DNA from 3 places in the Streptomyces sp. NPDC090077 genome. Region 3 is predicted to be linked to each of the others. Evidence: riboswitches for the same ligand, from Rfam matches in the RefSeq annotation. Region 3 holds a riboswitch; each other region holds the start of a gene.
The links. A riboswitch is a leader RNA that binds a small molecule or an ion and turns the genes downstream of it on or off. The one in region 3 is predicted to bind thiamine pyrophosphate.
Positions count from the first base shown of each region.

Region 1: linked by a shared signal. The riboswitch ahead of thiC (phosphomethylpyrimidine synthase ThiC) and the one ahead of ACIPW5_RS19900 (thiamine ABC transporter substrate binding subunit) in region 3 are both predicted to bind thiamine pyrophosphate.
Region 2: linked by a shared signal. The riboswitch ahead of thiO (glycine oxidase ThiO) and the one ahead of ACIPW5_RS19900 (thiamine ABC transporter substrate binding subunit) in region 3 are both predicted to bind thiamine pyrophosphate.

Region 1 is NZ_JBIVEG010000009.1:181,449-188,505, reverse strand. It holds gene ACIPW5_RS17865 (DUF5326 family protein) at 1-70, shown strand, start outside; gene ACIPW5_RS17860 (IclR family transcriptional regulator) at 252-1,022, shown strand; gene ACIPW5_RS17855 (SsgA family sporulation/cell division regulator) at 1,120-1,569, shown strand; gene ACIPW5_RS17850 (YibE/F family protein) at 1,607-3,067, opposite strand; TPP riboswitch at 3,107-3,251, shown strand; gene thiC (phosphomethylpyrimidine synthase ThiC) at 3,245-5,032, shown strand; gene ACIPW5_RS17840 (hypothetical protein) at 5,154-5,969, opposite strand; gene ACIPW5_RS17835 (metallophosphoesterase) at 6,119-7,057, opposite strand, start outside.
Region 2 is NZ_JBIVEG010000029.1:2,782-9,838, forward strand. It holds gene ACIPW5_RS32410 (hypothetical protein) at 1-52, opposite strand, end outside; gene ACIPW5_RS32415 (helix-turn-helix domain-containing protein) at 435-1,478, shown strand; gene ACIPW5_RS32420 (HD family hydrolase) at 1,495-2,067, shown strand; gene ACIPW5_RS32425 (thiazole synthase) at 2,912-3,706, opposite strand; gene thiS (sulfur carrier protein ThiS) at 3,711-3,911, opposite strand; gene thiO (glycine oxidase ThiO) at 3,908-5,089, opposite strand; TPP riboswitch at 5,087-5,199, opposite strand; gene ACIPW5_RS32440 (NAD(P)/FAD-dependent oxidoreductase) at 5,314-6,546, shown strand; gene ACIPW5_RS32445 (Rv2175c family DNA-binding protein) at 6,704-7,057, shown strand, end outside.
Region 3 is NZ_JBIVEG010000011.1:89,124-96,180, forward strand. It holds gene ACIPW5_RS19885 (cytochrome P450) at 1-1,043, shown strand, start outside; gene ACIPW5_RS19890 (ABC transporter ATP-binding protein) at 1,040-2,068, opposite strand; gene ACIPW5_RS19895 (ABC transporter permease) at 2,068-3,684, opposite strand; gene ACIPW5_RS19900 (thiamine ABC transporter substrate binding subunit) at 3,735-4,835, opposite strand; TPP riboswitch at 4,920-5,029, opposite strand; gene rlmN (23S rRNA (adenine(2503)-C(2))-methyltransferase RlmN) at 5,089-6,204, opposite strand; gene ACIPW5_RS19910 (phosphatidate cytidylyltransferase) at 6,341-7,057, opposite strand, start outside.

The sequences.
Region 1 (7,057 bases), on a different contig from region 3:
TCTGGTCTTCGTGGTCAAGAAGTTCACCGGCAGCGGCAGCGGAACGAAGGCCTCCTCCAGCGACTGGTAGGACTGGTCCGTCCCCTTTCCCCCAACGGGTAAGGGGATTGACCCAGCCGGGGGAACGGGACCGGCCAAACCGCCCGCACGGCGGGAACCGGCCGATAGGGTGACAATCCATGCCGTTCCCTGGGGGCGGCCCCCGCAGAGCGGGCCACCCCGAGGCCCGCCGCCAGGCCTGGGGGTGAGTTTTGCCTTCGGTTCACCATCCCGGTGTCCCGACCCTGATCGGTTCGGTTCAGCGGGCGTTGAGGCTCCTCGAAGCGGCGGGGTCCCATAGCGGGGGAGCCCCGGCGAAACAGCTGGCGCGCGAGGCCGGGCTCCCGCTCCCCACCGCGTACCACCTGCTGCGCACCCTGACGCACGAGGGCTATCTGCGGCGCGAGAGCGGGGTGTTCGTACTCGGCGACGCGGCCGGGCGGCTGGCGGGTGGCGGACTTCAGCAGAAACGTCGCAGCATGATCCTCGACTCGCTCGCGCACTTCCGCGACGCGGTCGGCGCCCCCGTCTACTTCGCGGTCTACCGCGAGGGTGAGATCGAGGTCGTGGGCGTCTCGGACACCCCGGCCAGCCCGGCCTGCCAGGAGTGGGCCGACTTCCGCGCGACGGGCCACGCCCACGCCATCGGCCAGTGCCTGCTGGGCCAGCTCGACGAGAAGACGCGCAAGGACTACTACGACCGGTACCCGGTCGAGAGCATCACGCCCTACACGGTGCGGGACGTGCACGCGCTGGAGCAGAGGATCGGCTCCCTGGAACGGATGCAGCCGGTTACGGAGCGTCAGGAATATGCGCTCGGCACGGTGTGCGCGGCTATTCCGATCACAGCCGGAGATGCTGCCGCAACCATGGCGATTTCCCTTCCTTTGCACGAAGAAGACCGTTTGCACCGCGTAGTTGATCGACTGCGGAGTGAAGTAGGCGCGCTGTTGAGCACTCTCTCGTTCTCTATCAGTATCTGAAAACTCACTCCTTGTGATCTGCTGGCGCTTCCACCACCCTTGTCAAGACGGCCCTCAGGGATCATTCCTGGCCACTTCCACTACAGCGGGGTAGGCAATGCGCGAGTCGGTACAGGCAGAGGTCATGATGAGCTTCCTCGTTTCCGAGGAGCTCGCGTTCCGTATCCCGGTGGAGCTCCGGTACGACGCCCGTGACCCCTACGCGGTGCGCCTGACCTTCCACCTCCCCGGCGACGCCCCGGTCACCTGGGCGTTCGGCCGGGAGCTGCTCCTCGACGGCATCAACAAGCCGAGCGGTGACGGCGACGTGCACATCGCGCCCACCGAGCCGGGCGAACTGTCCGACGTCCACATCCGCCTTCAGGTCGGCGGCGACCGGGCCCTGTTCCGGGCCGGAGCCGGGCCGCTGGTCGCGTTCCTCGACCGGACCGACCGGCTCGTTCCGCTCGGTCAGGAGCGCAGCCTCGGCGACTTCGAGGAGAGCCTCGACCAGGCACTCGGCAAGATCCTCTCCGAGTCGCAGCACGGCGAGCGCAAGGCGGGCTGAGGCCGCGGCCGGGAGGTTCCGGCCGCCGACCCGCCCCTCAGCGCTTGCGCCGGCGCCGGCCCCGTCCGCCGCGGGCCGGTGCCGGGCTCCCGGGCGCGCCGTCCGCGGATTCGGGCCGGTCGGCGGAGACCACCAGCGCCGCCAGCGCCGTGGTCACCGGTACCGAGGCCACGAGGCCGATGGAGCCCACGAGGGTCCGTACGATCTCCTCCGCCACCAGCTCGCTGTTGGCCACCGTCCCCATGCTGCTGTTCGCGATCGAGAACAGCAGCAGGAGTGGCAGCGCGGCGCCGGCGTATGCCAGGACGAGGGTGTTCACCACCGACGCGATGTGGTCGCGGCCGATCCGGATGGCCGCCCGGTAGAGGGCGCGGGGGCCCATGCCCGGGTCCGCCTGGTGGAGTTCCCAGACGGCGGAGGTCTGGGTGACGGTCACGTCGTCGAGCACGCCGAGGGATCCGATGATCACGCCTGCGAGCAGCAAACCGCTCATGTCGATGTTCGGGTAGAGCCCGTGGATCAGCCCGGTGTTGTCGTCCGTGTTGCCGCTCAGGAACGCCCAGTCGATGAACTGCGAGCCCAGCAGACCGATCAGCAGGAGCGAGACCAGCGTGCCGAGTACGGCGACCGAGGTCCTCGCCGTCAGCCCGTGGCACATGTAGAGGGCGATCAGCATGATCGCGCTGGCCCCGATGATGGCGACGAGCAGCGGGTTCGAGCCCTGCAGGATCGCCGGGAGGATGAAGAGCGTCAGCACCCCGAAGCTGACGACGAGCGCGATGAGGGCGAACATGCCGCGCATCCGTCCCACCACGACGACCGCGACGGCGAAGATGCCGGCCAGCAGTGCCAGCGGGAGCTTCCGGTTGAGGTCGATCACGGAGTACTGGAGGTCCCGGGGCGCGTCCGGCGCGTACGCCACCACCACCTCCTGGCCCTTCTCCAGCTGCCGCGGCGCACCCGGCTGGACGATCTCGAAGAAGGCCCGGCCCTGTTCCGGGCCGCTGGTCACCTCGATGGTGGCCTTCTTGCACTCGCCGGTTTGGGCCGCCTGCGCCTCGCGCCCCTCGGGGGTGGAGGTGTCGCCGGTGGGAGGGACCTGCGCGGCGTTCACGGATTTGCAGTCGACCTTCGCGAGAGCGACGACCTTGCCCTGCTGGGTCTGCCGGTCGAAGCCCACGCCGGTGCGCTCGTGCGCGGGGGCGCCGCCCGGCCAGAGCACGGCCATGCCGATGAAGACGGCGGCGGCGAAGGGGATCAGCACGGCGGCGATCACCTTGCGCAGGTGCTTGGAGACCGGGGCCGCGGGCCCGTGGCCGTGACTGTGGCCGTGTCCGTGGCCGTGTCCGTGGCCGTGCGAAGGCCCGTGGGAGGAGGCTGGGGCATGCCCGTGGGGCGCATGCTCGTGGCCGGTGTGGCCCAAGGGATCGGTGAGCTCGTGGGGAGGCTGCGGCGAGGACGTCACTGGCAGATCATCGCAAGAGATGAGGGGGCCCACTGTTCAGCACGCCACACACGACGCTAACGTGGGGGCTACTTTGCACAACGCGGGAGCTCGGAGCACCGGGCTGAGAGGGCGCTGATCACCGTACGCGCATGAGAATGCGTACGGGAGGAGGCTGCGTCGACCGCCGAACCTGTTACCGGGTAATGCCGGCGTAGGGAGATAGGTCTCATGACCATTCAGGACGCACGCACGCCTGCCGTCAGCCAGGACGCCGACGGCTCGACCGAGCGCAAGCCGGGCTGGCACAAGGGCTACGTCGCGGGCTCCCGCCCCGACATCCGGGTGCCGGTCCGTCAGGTCCACCTCACCAACGGCAAGGACGTGACGCTCTACGACACGTCCGGGCCGTACACCGACCCGCAGATCGAGACCGACGTGCGCCGGGGCCTCGCGCCCCTCCGCGAGAACTGGATCATCGGCCGCGGCGACACCGAGGAGTACGCGGGACGTCCCGTGCGCCCCGAGGACGACGGCATCAAGCACACCTCTCCGCGCGGGGGCCTCAAGAACCTCGACGCGGTCTTCCCGGGCCGCCCGCGGCAGCCCCGTCGCGGCCGTGGCGGCGCCGCCGTCACGCAGCTCGCGTACGCCCGCCGGGGCGAGATCACCCCGGAGATGGAGTACGTCGCGATCCGCGAGAACGTCTCCCCCGAGGTCGTCCGCGAGGAGATCGCCGCAGGCCGCGCGGTGCTTCCGGCCAACGTGAACCACCCGGAGATCGAGCCGATGATCATCGGCAAGAAGTTCCTGGTGAAGGTGAACGCCAACATCGGCAACTCCGCGGTCACCTCCTCGATCGAGGAGGAGGTGGAGAAGATGACCTGGGCGACCCGCTGGGGTGCCGACACGGTCATGGACCTCTCCACCGGCCGCAACATCCACACCACCCGCGAGTGGGTGCTGCGCAACTCCCCGGTCCCGATCGGCACCGTGCCGCTCTACCAGGCCCTGGAGAAGGTCGACGGCAGGGCCGAGGACCTGACCTGGGAGATCTACAAGGACACGGTCATCGAGCAGGCCGAGCAGGGCGTCGACTACATGACGGTCCACGCCGGCGTGCTGCTGCCGTACGTGCCGCTGACCGCCCGTCGCAAGACCGGCATCGTCTCCCGCGGCGGCTCGATCATGGCCGCCTGGTGCCTCGCGCACCACAAGGAGAACTTCCTCTACACGAACTTCGAGGAGCTCTGCGAGATCCTCGCGACGTACGACGTCACGTACTCGCTGGGCGACGGCCTGCGCCCCGGCTCCATCGCGGACGCCAACGACGCGGCGCAGTTCGCGGAGCTGAAGACGCTGGGCGAGCTCAACACCATCGCCAAGCGGCACAACGTCCAGACGATGATCGAGGGCCCGGGCCACGTCCCGATGCACAAGATCAAGGAGAACATCGACCTCCAGCAGGAGATCTGCGAGGAGGCGCCGTTCTACACGCTCGGCCCGCTGACCACGGACGTCGCGCCCGCGTACGACCACATCACCTCGGGCATCGGCGCCGCGATGATCGCCTGGTGGGGCACCGCGATGCTCTGCTACGTGACGCCCAAGGAGCACCTGGGTCTGCCCAACCGGGACGACGTGAAGACCGGCGTCATCACCTACAAGATCTCCGCCCACGCGGCGGACCTGGCCAAGGGCCACCCGGGCGCCCAGGAGTGGGACGACGCCCTGTCGGACGCACGGTTCGAGTTCCGCTGGGAGGACCAGTTCAACCTGGCCCTCGACCCGGACACGGCCCGTGAGTTCCACGACGAGACGCTCCCGGCCGAGCCGGCCAAGACCGCGCACTTCTGCTCCATGTGCGGTCCGAAGTTCTGCTCCATGAAGATCTCGCAGGACATCCGCCGTGAGCACGGCGGTGACCTGAAGGCCGACGAGATCGAGGCGGGCATGGCGGAGAAGTCCGCCGAGTTCGCGGCCTCGGGCAACAGGGTCTACCTGCCGCTGGCCGACTGACCGGTGCGGAGAGGGCCGGCCGACGGCATTCCGGGGGGAGCCGTCGGCCGGCCTTCTGCCTTCTGCGTTGCGGGAGGGCCCGTGCGCCCCGCGGATGTTTCACGTGAAACAGGCCGGGGTCTCACTCCGGGTCGTGCTCCGGGCCGCCGAAGTCGGGGCTGGTGAAGTCCGGCGAGGTGTAGCCGGGACGGGGCCCCTGGGAGGACGGGCCGGGGCTGGTGAAGTCCGGGCGTGTGTACCCCAGGCTGGGGATCCGCCCGGCCCCCGGCGTACGCGGCACCGGGTAGCCCGCTCCCGCGGTGGGGTCGGCCAGTGCGTCGCGCAGGAACGGCACGATGCCCCGCTCCAACAGCGCGTTGCGCCAGGCCTCCCGGGCGCGGGAGAGCTCGTCGGGTATCGGCACGGTCTCCGCCGCCGCGACCTCCGTGGAGCTGTTGCGCACGGCCGTCACGAGCAGCCCGATCACGGCGAACAGCAGGGCGGCCACGGTGAGCGCACCGAAGAGCCAGCCCGCCGTCAGCATCGTCTCGGCGAAGGCCGGGGCGGGGTCGAGCAATTTGAGGCAGTAGCCCACCAGCAGGAAGATCAGCATGGCGGTGCCCGCCAGTACCGGTGCGAGGACGCCGACCACGGCGCTCACTCCGGCCCCGCCGTCCTGGTCCTCGGCCCCGTCTTCGGCGGCCGCCCCGGAGGCCGACAGGGCCCCGTCGCGGAGCTCCTCCCGCACCTTCACGTAGTGGTCGTACTCGGCGGCCGCCGCGGCGGTCAGGAGCGTGGTGGCGGCCAGGGCCATGGTGCGCAGTTGTTCGGCGTTCAGCCGTTCGCCCAGGGTGGCGAGTTCGGGCCGTTCGTCCGCGGTGCGCAGCGCCTCGTCGAGGAGCCGGTCGAACTCGGGTCGGTCTTCGGTGAGCAGGTGCGGAGCGCTGGTCATGTGCATCCCCCGATGCTCCGTACATGCCGGTATGCCCGCGTAGATCCGGGGCTCCGGCACAAACGGAGGAGAGCCTGCTACGGATAGAGCGATGGTAGAGCGCCCCTGCCACGCCGTGACAGGGGCTTTGCTGAAATACCCCGCTCCGAGAACGCTCAGTCGCGCAGAGGTAGTTGAACGACGAGCAGCTTGCCCGCCATCGTCACGCCGCCGTCCATCGCGATCGCCAGCCCGTCCGCGTACACGTGCGGCCCGTCCACGGCCTCCGGGCCGTGGGAGTCGTCCCCGTCCTCGGTGCCGACCTCGCCGAGCAGGTACGGGATGGGGCTGTGGCCGTGGACGACGCGACCGCCGCCGTAGGTGCTCAGGAGCTCCCGTACGGCCTGGGGGCCGGTCTCCTCGTCGCGGAAGGCGAACCGCTTGGTGAACTTGCGGAAGAGGTCCCAGGTGATGTCGGCGTCGTTGCGGTTGAGCAGTTCGTGGATGGTGTCGTTGACGTCCTCGATGGAGTCGCCGTAGTCCAGGTACGCCGTGGTGTCGGAGTGCAGCAGCAGGTGGCCGTCCTGGAGCGTTGCCGCGTCGAGCCGGGACATCCACTGGAGGTGGACGTCCTCCAGGCGCTCCATGTCGGTGCGCTGGCCGCCGTTGAGCAGCCAGGCGGCCTGGAAGGTGGCGGTTCCGGCGCCGGAGGACACGGGGGTGTCGCCGAAGCGCTTGGCGCCGATCAGGAGCAGTTCGTGGTTGCCCATCAGGGCCTTGCAGTAGCCGCCGGCGGCGGCGGCTTCCGCGGAGAGGCGCATGACGAGGTCGATGACGCCGATGCCGTCGGGGCCGCGGTCGGTGAAGTCGCCGAGGAACCAGAGCCGGGCGTTGCCGGCGGACCAGCGGCACTCGGCGTCGATGAGGTGCTGGGCCTGGAGTTCCCGGATGAGCTCGTCCAGGTAACCGTGCACGTCGCCCACGACGTAGAGCGGGCCGGGGCCGGAACCCGGGTTCTCCTGGGGGACGTAGTGGACCTGCACGGTGTCCCCGGGGCCGCCGGCCGGGCCGCGGACGATGACGGGCAGGTCGCGCTGCGTGGGCGTGTAGCCGTC
Region 2 (7,057 bases), on a different contig from region 3:
CCGAGTGGTCCAGACGTCGCGTCAGGTTGTTGACCTGGATTTTTTCGGACATAGGAGTTCTTCCTTTCCGAGAAGGCACCCTGCTCCGGTCGGTGCAGGGTGTGGTGCGGCCCGCCCCGAGCCGTACGGGCAGGGCGGGAGTCCATGGGGTCAGCGGGCGTCGGCCTGCCGCAGGGCCTGGTGTCCGACGGGGGACGCAGCGGACCGCAGGACGGCGCGAGGATGAGGGCCTGCGGCCCGCTGCTGGGGGACGCGTCAACGGGTTCTCCCCTTCCGGGTCCTGTCCGTTTCCGCCCTTTGAACGTACGGTCGCGAGAACCGCGATAGGACTGACTGGCAGTACGTGTTGGGGGACGGAGCGTCGTCGGGAGCTGGGCATGGCGGGGAGAGGACCCGCGCGGAGTCGTGCGGCTACGGGATCGGTTGCGGGGTTCGTGCTGCGGCTGGCGCGGGAGAGCATTCCGCGCACGCAGGCGGCCATGGCGGAGGCCCTGGGGGTGGACCTGGGTACCTTGCAGGGGTGGGAGTCTGGGCGGCGCCCGCTGGCGAACACGAAGGCGGGGGCGCTGCTGAGTCTGAGGCGGCGGCTGGCACTGCTGGGTGCGGACGCCGGGGTGGTGGGGTTACTCGATCCGGCGATGGACGCCGACCAGATCATCGGGGCTGCCCTCGAACCGCCGGAGGTCTTGGAGTTGCATCCGCTGGCGTCGTGGGTGCACACGCGGGACACCGCGCACATGCTGGCGTGGGCGCTGACCGGGGTGGCACCGTTCGCTCTGGCCGGTCGTATCCCGGTGCCGCGGCGGGGTCCTGCTGCCGCTGCCCCGCTCCTTGCGGCCGGGGACCGGGGGCAGTTCTTCGAGCACCTGCGGGAGACCGCCGAATCCGCGAGGCAGGGCGCGGGCGGGGTGCTGCTGCACCGTCAGGCCCTGTATCTCGCTTCGTACGACCGGGGCCCGGAGGCGGCCTCGTGGACGGCTCACGCTCTGTATGCGCGGCGGGGTCTGCTGGTTCGGCGGGGGTGGTCGGAGCACTGGCCGGAGGCCCGCTCGACGGCAACGGCGCTGGCGCGGCTGGGGGATCCTCAGCCCCTGTTGGATTTCATTGAGCGGTCGCTGGCCGGCGACGACACCGCCGAGGCCGCGAACTTGAACTACTGGGCGTACTGGCTCGGAGGGATCCGGCTGCCGCAGTCCGACGACGGGTTCATGCGGGACCGGGAGCTGACCGGGTGGGATCCGGTCACCCTGCTGCGGGGCCTGGTGCGCGGACTGCACTACGCGCCGGGGTACGTGGACCTGTACGCGCACACGCTGTGGTCCTTGCTGACCGCGTATCCGTGGCTGCCGCAGGCGTCGGGGGTGTTGGCGGCGGAGCTGGAGGAGCGTACTGGGAGGCTGCTGGACGGGGGCGTGATCTCCGAAAGGTCCCGGCACGAACTGGGCGCATTGCATTACGTTTTGCGTGATCGCACCTGAGAGCGGAGGTCAGCGCATGGCAGACGAGACGGCGAAGGGCACGGCCGCGTTCCTGTTCGAGATGGGCGTGATGAAGAACGCCAAGAGGACCGGCTGGTGGTTCACCGGTAACAGCAACCCCGAGTCGATCGCCGACCACTCGTTCCGCGTGGGGATCATCGGTGCCGTGCTGGCCATGATGGAAGGCGTCGACCCGGCGAAGGTCGCGCTGATGTGTCTCTTCCACGACACGCAGGAGACGCGGATCGGCGACATCCCGCACATCGGCCGCCAGTACATCGACGTCGCGGGCAACGTGGACGTCACCGCGGACCAGGTGGCGCGTGCGCACCCTGCCGTCCGGTCCGGCGTGCTGCGGGTGGTCGAGGAGTACGAGGCGAATGACAGCCCCGAGGCGGTCGTGGCCAAGGACGCGGACAAGCTGGAGTGCCTGGTGCAGGCGGTGGAGTACCGCTCTCAGGGCAATACGCTCGTACAGGACTGGATCGACACCTCGCTGAACAGCCTCAAGACCGCGTCCGCCCGCGAGCTGGCCGAGGCCGCACTGACCATGTCGCCGTTGGAGTGGCGGAACAAGTACCTGGGCTGACCCGAGAACGACGAAGCCCCCCACGGCCGGCTGGGTGCCGGGGCGGGGGGGCTTTGCCGTGCGGGTCTCAGATCATGCGGCGCATCTTGGGGCCGATTTGCCCAGGGTGCCGATCGCGGACATGGTGCCGTTGTCGTCGTTGCAATGACACGCCTGACCGCTTCCCGCGCTGCTCCGGTCGTCACCTGGTGCGGGTATTAGCCCAGGACGGCCGTCAGTCGCCGAGATCTGAGAAGCGCGTAGCGATCTGACGCGCCCCTGCGCTTCCGCACTGCTCTGATCGACTTTTGGTGCGGGTGTCAGCCCAGGGCGGTCGCCGGACGCCAAGCCGGGAGAAGCGCGTAGCGATCTGACGCGCTTGGGTGCTCCGGAGGCGGCACTGGTCAACTTCTCGTGCAGGTAGCCGCGCCCCCGACTCTGGATCGGGGCCATGGCGGGCCCGGATGCCCGGCCGGCCAAGGCCCGGCCCCTCGCCTGATCCCTGACGGACCCGTCCCTGTTCCTCTGGACCGTGCCGTTTCTTTGGGGGTTTCCCGGCAGTCTTTCGGCTTTCCGGGGCGGGTCGGCCTGTCAAGGGTCGCCGAAGGCGATCGCGTAGCGACGCGACCGGAGGGAGCGCCCTTGACAGGCCGGCACGACACGGAAGGACGATGGGACTGACGGGAAGCCCCCAACCCTCCCTGAGACCGCCCGAGGGTGTACCGCTCACCCGGCCCCCGGCCCGCAGATGGGGAGGCGGGTGGGCAGGCGCCGACCGGCCCCCACCCCCTCGAGGGGGAGATGGCGGGCCCCCGCCGTGAGCAGCCGACAGGGCCCGCGCCGCAGCCCCCGTACGCCCGCCCCCTCAGAACGCCGGGCGTTCCGGGTCCAGGGCTGCGCGGCCCTCGACCGGGGAGGAGGCTTCGGCGAAGCGGCGTTGGGGGATGCGGCCCGCGCGGTGGGCGAGGCGGCCCGCCGTGACGGCGTCGCGCATGGCGGCCGCCATCAGGGCGGGGTGCTGTGCGCGGGTCACCGCGGAGGCGAGCATGACGGCGGCGCAGCCGAGTTCCATGGCCAGGGTGACGTCCGAGGCGGTGCCCGCGCCCGCGTCGAGGATGACCGGGACTCCGGCGCGTTCGGTGATCAGCTCGAAGTTGTGCGGGTTGCGGATGCCCATGCCCGAGCCGATCGGCGAGCCCAGCGGCATGATGGCCGCGCAGCCCACGTCCTCCAGCTTGCGGGCGAGCACCGGGTCGTCGTTGGTGTACGGGAGGACGGTGAAGCCCTCGTCGACCAGGACCTCCGCGGCGTCGAGCAGTTCGACGCCGTCGGGCAGCAGGGTGCGTTCGTCGGCGACGACCTCCAGCTTGATCCAGTCGGTGCCCAGCGCCTCCCGTGCCAGGCGGGCCGTGAGCACGGCCTCGCCGGCGGTGAAGCAGCCCGCGGTGTTGGGGAGCACGGCGATGTCCAGCTTGGACAGGACGGACAGGACGGAGCCCTGGACGGTGGGGTCCAGGCGGCGCATGGCGACCGTGGTCAGTTCGGTGCCGGAGGCGATCAGGGCGCGTTCGAGGATGTCCAGGCTCGGTGCCCCGCCGGTGCCCATGATCAGCCGGGAGGAGAAGGTGCGGCCGCCCAGGGTGAAGACGTCGTCAGCCATGGGGTCAGCCTCCCTGGACCGCGGTGAGGATCTCGATCCGGTCGCCCTCGTCGACGGGCGTGGCCCGCCACTGGCCGCGCGGTACGACGGTCTCGTTGAGCGCGGCGGCCACGCCGGAGGGGGCGGTGGTGAGGGTGGCGACCACCGCGTCGAGGGTGGTGCCGGCCGCGACCTCGCGCGGCTCGCCGTTGACGGAGATGGTCATGCGAAGGACTCCTGACGCGTGGAGGAGAAGCGGCGCGGGGTGAAGGGGCGGGCGATCTCCGGCACGGTGCCGGTGGTCAGCAGTTCCGCCATCACGTCGCCGGTGAGCGGGGTCAGCAGCACCCCGTTCCGGTAGTGCCCGGTGGCCAGGTGGAGGCCGGGCAGGTCGGTGGGGCCGAGCAGCGGCGCGTTGTCGGGGGAGCCGGGGCGCAGGCCCGCCAGGGTCTCGACGAGCGGGAGCTCGGTGATGCCGGGTACCAGTTCGTGGGCGTCGCGCAGCAGCTCGTAGACCCCGCCGGCGGTGACGGTGGTGTCCCAGCCGAGTTCCTCGCTGGTGGCGCCGACGACGAGTTCGCCGTTCTCACGCGGCACCAGGTAGACGTGGCTGCCGCGGACGACGGCCCGTACCGTCCGGGACAGGAAGGGCGCGTACGCGGGCGGCACGGCGAGGCGCAGCACCTGTCCCTTGACGGGCCGTACGGGCGGCAGTGCCTCGGCGGGTACGCCGGCCAGCCGGCCGCTGAGCGACCCGGCGGCGAGGACCACCTGGTCGGCGCGGAGTTCCGTGCCGTCGTCGAGCAGGGCCCCGGTGGCCCGGTCGGCGGTGACGAGGAGGCGTTCGGCGCGGGTCCGGTGGACGGTGACCCCGGCGCGTTCGCAGGCGGCCAGCAGGGCGGCGGCGAGCCGGCGGGGGTCCACCTGGTGGTCGCCGTCGACGCGCAGCCCGCCGCGTACGCCGGGGGCGAGCATCGGCTCCAGGCGGCGGCATTCGCGGCCGGTGAGCCACTCGGACTCCAGGCCGCAGCGGCGCTGGAGGGCGTGGAGTTCCCGCAGGTGGAGGCGGTCGTCGGCGTCGAGTGCGACGGCGAGGGTGCCGCAGGCCCGGTAGCCGAGGTCCATGCCGCCGCTGGCTTCGGTGAGCTCGGCGGCGAAGGCGGGGTAGCGGGCGGCGGAGGCGACGTTGAGGCCGAGCAGGGTCTCCTCGCCGTAGTGCAGTTCGGTGACGGCGGCCAGCATGCCGGCGGCGACCCGGGCGGCGCCGCCTCCGGGGTCGGGGTCGGCGAGTGCGGTGCGCAGTCCGTGCCGGGCCGCGCGCCAGGCCGTGACCAGGCCGATGATGCCGCCCCCGATGACGAGGACGTCGGATCCCCTGCCGGATCCGTTCCGAGATGAGTGCATGGGCGTCCAGCCCCTCCCTTCGCCGGCATGACCCGGATCAGGTTCGTACGGTCGGAGGCCGGCCAGCCTCCCTCTCAGCCCGGTGCGCCCGGACTCCCGCGATAGGTACGGTGGCCAGGTTAACCCCGACGCCGGGGTCGGGTAAGGCTGCCTCCCCGCTGCCGGTCCGGCGATCTCCCGGCCCCCTGTTCCTGACGGGCCGTCAGTTCACTAGGCTGGGCCGCGTGAGCGAGCAGACGGAACAGCAGACGGAACAGACGAACCCCGGCGTCGTGATCGTGGGCGCCGGAATGGCCGGTGTGCAGACCGCCGTGGCCCTGCGGGAACAGGGCTACGAGGGCCCCGTGACCCTGCTGGGCGCCGAACCCCACCAGCCCTACGACCGGCCCCCGCTCTCCAAGGCGGTGCTGCTCGGCAAGGCCGAGGACTCCGCGTTCGAGGTGGACTTCGAGGGCCTGCGCATCGACCTGCGGCTCGGCACCGAGGTCACCGGGCTCCGGGCCGGGGCCCGCGAGGTCGACACCGAGGCCGGCCCGGTTCCGTACGAGGTGCTGGTGCTGGCCACCGGAGCCGTGCCGCTGACCCTGCCGGGCACCGAGGGGGTCCCCGGGGTCCACCTGCTGCGCACCCTCGACGACGCCGCCCGGCTGCGCCCGGTGCTGGCCTCGGCCCCGGAGGCCGTCGTGGTCGGGGCCGGCTGGATCGGCGCCGAGTTCGCCACCGCGGCCCGCGAGGCCGGCTGCGCCGTCACGGTGGTCGAGGCGGCGGACCGGGTGCTGGCGGGGGCGCTGCCCGCCGAGGTCGCCGAGCCGATGGGCCGCTGGTACGCGGAGGCCGGCGCCACCCTGCTCACCGGTGCGAGGGTCGCCGGGGTCGAGGAGGGCCGGGTCCTGCTGGCGGACGGCCGCGAGCTGCCCGCCGGGGCCGTGGTCGTCGGCATCGGCGCCCGGCCCGCCACCGGCTGGCTCGTCGGCACCGGGATCGAGCTCGGCGCCGACGGCTCCGTCACCGCGGACGCGTACCTGCGCACCTCGCTGCCCGGCGTGTACGCGGTCGGCGACTGCTCCTCCTTCCCGTCGGCCCGCTACGGGGCGCGGCTGCTGGTCCACCACTGGGACAACGCCCTCCAGGGCCCCCGGGCCGTCGCGGCGAACGTCCTCGCCGGGGAGCCGGTGCAGGTCTACGACCCCGTGCCGTACTTCTGGTCGGAGCAGTTCGGCCGCTTCGTCCAGTACGCGGGCCACCACGGCGCGGCCGACACCCTGGTGTGGCGCGGCGACCCGGCCGGCGCCACCTGGTCGGTGTGCTGGCTGCGCGGGGGCGCGCTGGCCGCCGTGCTGGCCGTGGGCCGCCCGCGGGACCTGGCGCAGGGCCGGAAGCTGATCGAGACCGGTGTGGCCGTGGATCCGGCCAAGGTCGCGGACCCGGCCGTTCCGCTGAAGTCGGCCGCGGCCTGAGGCCGCCCCTGGCCCCAGGTCTGCTGTCTCCTGGCCCCCGGCCCGAGGCTTCCCGGCCCCCGGCCCGAGGCTTCCCGGCCCCCGGCCCGAGGCCTCCCGCCCCCGGACGGACGGGGCCGGGTACCGGCGGCCCGTTCGAGGTGGCAGGCTTGTGCCCGTGACCGAGATTGACGCAAAGATCGATGCCCTCGTCCCCTCCTGGCTGTACCTCCCCGACATCGCGGAGATGCTCGACATCGAGGTGACCCGGGTCCGCCAGATGGTCAAGGAAGGGCAGCTGATCGCTGTACGCCGGGGCGAGAACCGCGCCCTGCAGGTTCCGGCCCAGTTCATCGACGGCGACAAGGTTGTCAAGGGCCTCGTCGGACTGCTGACCGTACTGCGGGACGACCGCTTCTCCGACGAGGAGATGCTGGAGTGGCTCTTCACCGAGGACCCCTCCCTGCCCGGCACCCCCGTGCAGGCGCTGCGGGAGAACCGCGGCACGGAGGTGAAGCGGCGCGCCCAGGCG
Region 3 (7,057 bases):
TGGGCGAGGCGGGCGAGGACGACGGGGAGGGCGTCCTGCCGCCCTCCTTCCTGAAGCTGGACCCGCCCGACCACGACCGGCTGCGCCGGATGACGAACCGCCCGTTCGGGCCGCCGCACTCGCCGCGCCGCGTCGAGCAGATGCGCGGTGAGCTGGGCGGCATCGTCAACGGGCTGATCGACACGATCGTCAAGGAGGGCGACCCCGCGCGGATCGACCTGGTCGAGCAGTTCTCGTACCCGTTCCCGGTCACCGTGATCTGCCGGCTGCTCGGCGTACCCCCCGAGGACGAGGCACGCTTCCACGTCTGGGCCGACACCCTCGCCGCGAGCCTGGACCCGGATCCGGACGCCGATCCCGCCGAGCGGGCCGAGAAGACGAAGGGCGCCCGGATGGAGCTCGGCATGTACCTGGCCGGGCTGATCGAGGAGCGGCGCAAGAACCCCACCGGGGACATGCTCTCGGAGCTGGCGACCGCGCAGGGGCCGGACGGCAGCATGACCACGATGGAGGTGCTCAGCACCGCGGCCCTGCTGCTGATCGCGGGGCACGAGACCACCGTCAACCTGATCACGAACGGCATGCTCACCCTGCTGCGCCACCCGGAGCACCTGGCCCGGCTGCGCGCCGATCCGAACCTGGGCGTGCCGATCGTGGAGGAGCTGCTGCGCTACGAGCCGCCGGTGCAGCTGCTGCCGCAGCGCACCACGCTGTCCGACATCGACGTCGCGGGGGTGACCATCCCCAAGGGCTCCTCGCTCTGGCTGATCCTGGCCTCGGGGAACCGGGACCCGAAGCGGTTCGAGGACCCCGACCGGTTCGACCCGGACCGCGCGGACGTCCAGCACCTGGGCCTCGGCAGCGGCATCCACAGCTGCTTCGGCGCTCCACTGGCCCGGCTGGAGGGGGCGCTGGCCCTGAGCGAGCTGGCCCGCAGGCTGGAGAACCCCCGGCTGCTGGAGGACCCGCCGCCCTACCGGCAGAACGCGGTCCTGCGCGGCCCGCGCCACCTGCCGATCGCCTGCGACGGCATCCGGGACTAGGCCGTCTCTTCCGGCAGGACGACGACCTCCGACGGGCTGAACGCCACCGCGACCCGGTCCCCCACGGCCGGCGCGGTGGCCAGCTCGCATTCGGCGTCCAGCACGGGCCCCGACGCGGGCTTCAGCCGCAGGGCCACGTGCGTGCCGCGGAAGGTGCGGGACTCCACCACGCAGCCCAGCCCGGCCTCGCTCAGCACCACCCCGGCCGGCCGGACCAGCAGCCGCCGCTCCCCCTCGGGCGTGCCGGCCGGGACCGGCACCCTGCCCCACGCGGTGGCGGCGGCGGTACCCGCCACCGTGCCCGGGACCACGTTCTCGAAGCCGAGGAAGCGGGCCACGAACTCCGACGCGGGCCGCTGCCACACCTCCAGCGGGGTCCCGGCCTGCGCGATCCGCCCGTCCCGCATCACCACCACCCGGTCGGCCAGCGCGAAGGCCTCGCCCTGGTCGTGGGTGACGGCCAGGACGGTGGTGCCCAGCCGGGCGAACAGCCCCCGGAGCTCGACCACCAGCCGCTCGCGCAGCCCCCGGTCCAGCTGGCCCAGCGGCTCGTCCAGCATCAGCAGCCGCGGCGAGGGGGCCAGGGCCCGGGCGAGGGCCACCCGCTGCTGCTCCCCGCCGGACAGCGAGGAGACGGCCCGGCCCTGGGCCCCCGGGAGCCCGACCAGCTCCAGCAGCTCCGCGACCCGGGCCCCGTCGGAGCCCTTGGCGGAGCCGCGCACGCGCAGCCCGAAGGAGACGTTCCCGGCGACGTCCCGGTGCGGGAACAGCTGGTGGTCCTGGAACATCAGGCCCACCCCCCGCCGGTGCACCGGCACCCCGGTCTGGTCGGCCCCGCCGAGCAGCACCCGTCCCCCGGACACCGGCTGGAGCCCGGCCACCACCCGCAGCAGGGTGGACTTGCCGCTGCCGCTGGGGCCGAGCACGCACACGGTCTCGTGCTCGGCGACCTCCAGGTCGACCGCGTCCACGACCGCCCGGTCGCCGAAGCGGACCGTCACCCCTTCGAGCCGGAGCAGGGTCATCAGAACTCTCCCGAGGTCTTGTCGGGTCGCAGTCGCTCCAGCACCAGCAGGGACACCGCGCACACCAGCATCAGAATCGTGCTCAGGGCCATGGCCTGCCCGTAGTTCATCTCCCCGGCCCGCCCCAGCAGCCGTGCCACGGCCACCGGCAGCGTCGGGCGGTCCGGCCGGGCGATGAAGACGGTCGCGCCGAACTCGCCGAGCGAGACCGCGAAGGCGAAGCCCGCCGCGATCAGCAGCGCCCGCCGCACCAGCGGCAGGTCCACCTCCCGCCAGGCCCGCAGCGGCGAGGCCCCGAGCACGGCCGCCGCCTCGCGCAGCCGGCCGTCGACGGCCCGCAGCACCGGCAGCATGGTCCGTACGACGAAGGGCACCCCGACCAGCGCCTGCGCCAGCGGCACCAGGATCCACGAGGTCCGCAGGTCCAGCGGCGGCTCGTCCAGGGTGATCAGGAACCCGAAGCCCACCGTCACGGCGGACACCCCGAGCGGCAGCATCAGCAGCGCGTCGAAGCCCCGTACGAAGCGGCCCCCGCGCCGGGTGAGGGCGGCCGCCGCGAGCCCCCCGACCAGCAGGGCGATGGCGGTGGCGGCGAGCGCGTACTGGAGGGAGTTCCAGATCGCCTCCAGCGGCGGCACCAGAAACGTTCCGCCCCCGGCGCCCGCGTCCTGCAGCGCCCGGTAGAAGCCGAGGCCGTACCCGCCCGGCGCGTCGAAGGACCGCTCCACCAGCACCGCCAGCGGCGCCACGATCAGCAGGGCCACGGACAGCAGCACCCCGCCCAGCAGGGTCCGCTGCCCCCAGCCGTGCGGCGGCCGCGCGGTGCGGGCCGGGTCCACCAGCCGCAGCGCGGTCTCCCTGCGCCGCACGGTCCGGGCGTGCACGGCGAGGACGCCGGCGATCGCCGCGAACTGCACCATCGTCAGCACGGCGGCGGTCGGCAGGTCCAGCAGCTGCGCCGTCTGCCGGTAGACCTCCACCTCCAGGGTGGCGTACGCGGGCCCGCCGAGGATCTGCACGACGCCGAAGGAGCTGAACGTGAACAGGAACACCATCAGCGAGGCCGCGGCCACCGCCGGCCCGAGCGCGGGCAGCGTCACCCGCCGCCACGCCGCGAACCGCCCGGCGCCCAGCACCCGGGCGGCCTCCTCCTGGCGCGGGTCCAGCTGCGCCCACAGGCCGCCGACCGTCCGCACCACGACGGCGTAGTTGAAGAAGACGTGGGCGAGCAGGATCGCCCACACGGTGGTGTCGAGCCGGACGCCCCACAGCTCGTCGAGCAGCCCGCCCCGCCCGACCAGCGCCAGGAAGGCGCTGCCGACGACCACGGTCGGCAGCACGAAGGGGACGGTGACCAGCGCGCGCAGCAGCTGCTTGCCCGGGAACTCCAGGCGCGCGAAGACGTACGCGCCCGGCAGTGCGAGGAGCAGGGTGAGGGCGGTCGACGCGAGCGCCTGCCAGGTGGTGAACCACAGCACGCCGGCGATGTCGGGCCGGGCGAGGACCTCTCCGAACCGGCCGAACTGCCAGCCCTCGTCCGTCCTGAGCCCGCGGCCGACGATCGCGGCGACGGGATAGGCGAAGAACAGTCCGAAGAAGGCGAGCGGCACGGCCATCAGAGCGAGTCTGACGGCCGTGGCGCGCCCGCCCTCCGCGGGGAGGCGCTCTACTTCACGACGAGCGAGGACCACGTCTTGACCCACTGCTCACGGTTCTTGGCGATGGCCTCCGGAGTGACGTTCTCCGGCTTCTCGACCACGACGCCGTGCTTCGTGAACAGGTCGGGCAGCTTCGCGTCCTTGACGACCGGGTTCACGAACATCTGGAGCGGCATGTCCTCCTGGAACTTCTTGGAGACCAGGAAGTCGACCAGGGCCTTGCCGCCCTCCTCGTTCTTCGCGCCCTTGAGCAGGCCCGCGAACTCGATCTGGCGGAAGCAGGTGCCGGTGGCCACGCCCGTGGGCGCCTCGGCCGGCTGCGGCTCGCCGTAGAGGACCTCGACCGGCGGGCTGGAGGCGTAGGAGACGACCAGCGGGCGGTCGCCCTTGGCCTTCTTGCCGCCGGCGGAGCCGGAGAAGCGCTCGTTGTAGGCCTGCTCCCAGCCGTCGACGACCTCGACGCCGTTGGCCTTGAGCTTGCTCCAGTAGTCCTTCCAGCCCTCCTCGCCGTACTTGCCGACGGAGGCGAGGAGGAAGCCGAGGCCGGGCGAGGAGGTCGCGGCGTTCTCGGTGACCAGCAGGTTCTTGTACTCCGGCTTGACCAGGTCGTCCAGCGTCTGCGGCGGGGCGATCTTCTTGTCGGCGAAGTACGCCTTGTCGTAGTTGACGCAGATGTCGCCGGAGTCGACCGGGGTGACCCGGTGCTGCTTGTCGAGCACGAACTCGGGCTTCACCGTGTCCAGGCCCTTGGCCTCGTAGGGGGTGAAGACCCCGTTGTCGAGGGCGCGCGAGAGCAGGGTGTTGTCGACGCCGAAGAAGACGTCGCCGCGCGGGGAGCCCTTGGTGAGGATCTCCTGGTTGAGGGCGGAGCCGGCGTCGCCGGACTTCAGCACCTTCACGGTGTAGCCGCTCTGCTGCTCGAACTCCTTGAGGACCGTGTCGGTCACGTTGAAGGAGTCGTGGGAGACGAGCGTGACCGTCTTGGACTTCGGGGCGTCGGTCGCGCCCGCGGACGAGTCCTTGGCGTCGCCGCCGCCACAGGCGCTGAGCGTGGTGACGCCGAGCGCGGCCGCGAGCGCGGCGCCCGCGATCTTCTTGGTGGTGCTCACTGGTGATTCCTCCTGGGATGACCAGGAGAAGACGCGGCCCTGCCCGGCGCTCTGTGCGAGCGGACGCCGGGCAGGGCGCAACAGCTTGAGTGGTGACCGAACTTCCTACCCCGAATGACCGGGGCGAGGTTCAGAGGGTCTGCGGATGACGGATACCGCACTCTCAGCGCTGTGGCGCTCCCCTGTCGGAATATGCAATTGGTTCGGCCACAGGGTACCCCGTGGCCGATTCACCCCGGCCAGTGACCGGAATCTAGCGTTCCGATGCAGCGAGCTGGCCGCACGCGCCATCGATCTCCTGACCGCGGGTGTCACGGACGGTCACCGGCACGCCGTGGCGGGCGATCGCCTCGACGAAGGCCTTCTCGTCCTCGGGGCGCGAGGCGGTCCACTTCGAGCCCGGCGTCGGGTTCAGCGGGATCAGGTTGACGTGCACGCGCTTGCCCTTGAGCAGGCGGCCGAGCAGGTCGCCGCGCCAGGCCTGGTCGTTGATGTCGCGGATCAGGGCGTACTCGATGGAGATCCGGCGGCCGGACTTCTCCGCGTACTCCCAGGCCGCGTCGAGGACCTCGCGGACCTTCCAGCGGGTGTTCACCGGGACGAGGGTGTCGCGCAGCTCGTCGTCCGGGGCGTGCAGGGAGACCGCGAGGCGGCACTTGAAGCCCTCGTCGGCGAACCGCAGCATCGCGGGGACCAGGCCGACGGTGGAGACGGTGATGCCGCGCTGCGACAGGCCCAGGCCGTCGGGCTCCGGGTCGGTGAGGCGGCGAATGGCGCCGACGACGCGCTTGTAGTTCGCGAGCGGCTCGCCCATGCCCATGAAGACGATGTTGGACAGCCGGGCCGGGCCGCCGGGGACCTCGCCGTCGCGCAGGGCGCGCATGCCGTCGACGATCTGGTGCACGATCTCGGCGGTGGAGAGGTTGCGGTCCAGGCCCGCCTGGCCGGTGGCGCAGAACGGGCAGTTCATGCCGCAGCCGGCCTGCGAGGAGATGCACATGGTGACCCGGTCGGGGTAGCGCATCAGCACGGACTCGACGAGCGTGCCGTCGTGCAGCTTCCACAGGGTCTTGCGGGTGGTGTCGTTGTCGCAGCTGATGTGCCGCACGACGTTCATCAGCTCCGGCAGCAGCTCCTGCTGGAGCTTCTCGCGGGAGCCGGCCGGGATGTCGGTCCACTCGGCCGGGTCGTGCGCGTAGCGGGCGAAGTAGTGCTGGGAGAGCTGCTTGGCCCGGAACGGCTTCTCGCCGATCGCGGCCACCGCCTCGCGCCGCTCGGCCGGGGTGAGGTCGGCGAGGTGGCGGGGCGGCTTCTTCGCTCCGCGGGGCGCGACGAAGGTGAGCTCGCCCGGAACGGGACGGGGGGCCATGCGGTACTCCTCGGTACGACGGGGTGGGGGTCACCCCGCGCGTGCAGGGCCGGTCCGCGGCGACTCGGCCGCCGGACGGAAAGGGCGCGCCGCGTGGAACACGGCGCGCCCTCCAGGATAACCCGGCCCCGGCCCGTCAGCCGGTGCCGACGAACGCCGCCAGCAGCAGCCAGACCACCGGAGCGGTCGGCAGCAGCGAGTCCAGCCGGTCCATGATGCCGCCGTGGCCCGGGAGCAGCGTGCCCATGTCCTTGATGCCCAGGTCACGCTTGATCATCGACTCGCCGAGGTCGCCGAGGGTGGCGCTGACGGCCACCGCGAGGCCCAGCAGCAGGCCCTGCCACCAGGCACCGCCGTCGATCAGGAACTCCATGCACAGGGCGCCGGCCACCATCGCGAAGGCCACCGCCCCGAAGAGCCCCTCGCGGGTCTTGCCGGGGCTGATGCGCGGGGCGAGCTTGGTCTTGCCGAAGCGCCAGCCCACGGCGTAGGCCCCGGTGTCGCTGACCACCGTCAGGAGCAGGAAGGTCATCACCCGCTGCGGACCGTCGTCGGGGGTCAGCAGCATCGCGACGAACGTGGCCAGGAAGGGCACGTAGAACGCCGCGAAGACGCCGGCCGTGACGTCCTTGAGGTAGTCCTCGGGGGGCTCCGTCATCCGCCACACGAGGACGGCCAGGGCGGTGAGCGCCATGGCCACCCAGGCGCCCTCGGCCCCGCGGACGTACCCGGCGATGATCATCGCCGCGCCGCCGACCGCGAGCGGGACCAGCGGGGCCTTGATGCCCTTCTTCTCCTGGAGCCGGGAGGTGAGCTCCCACAGGCCGACCACGACCGCGACGACGATGACGCC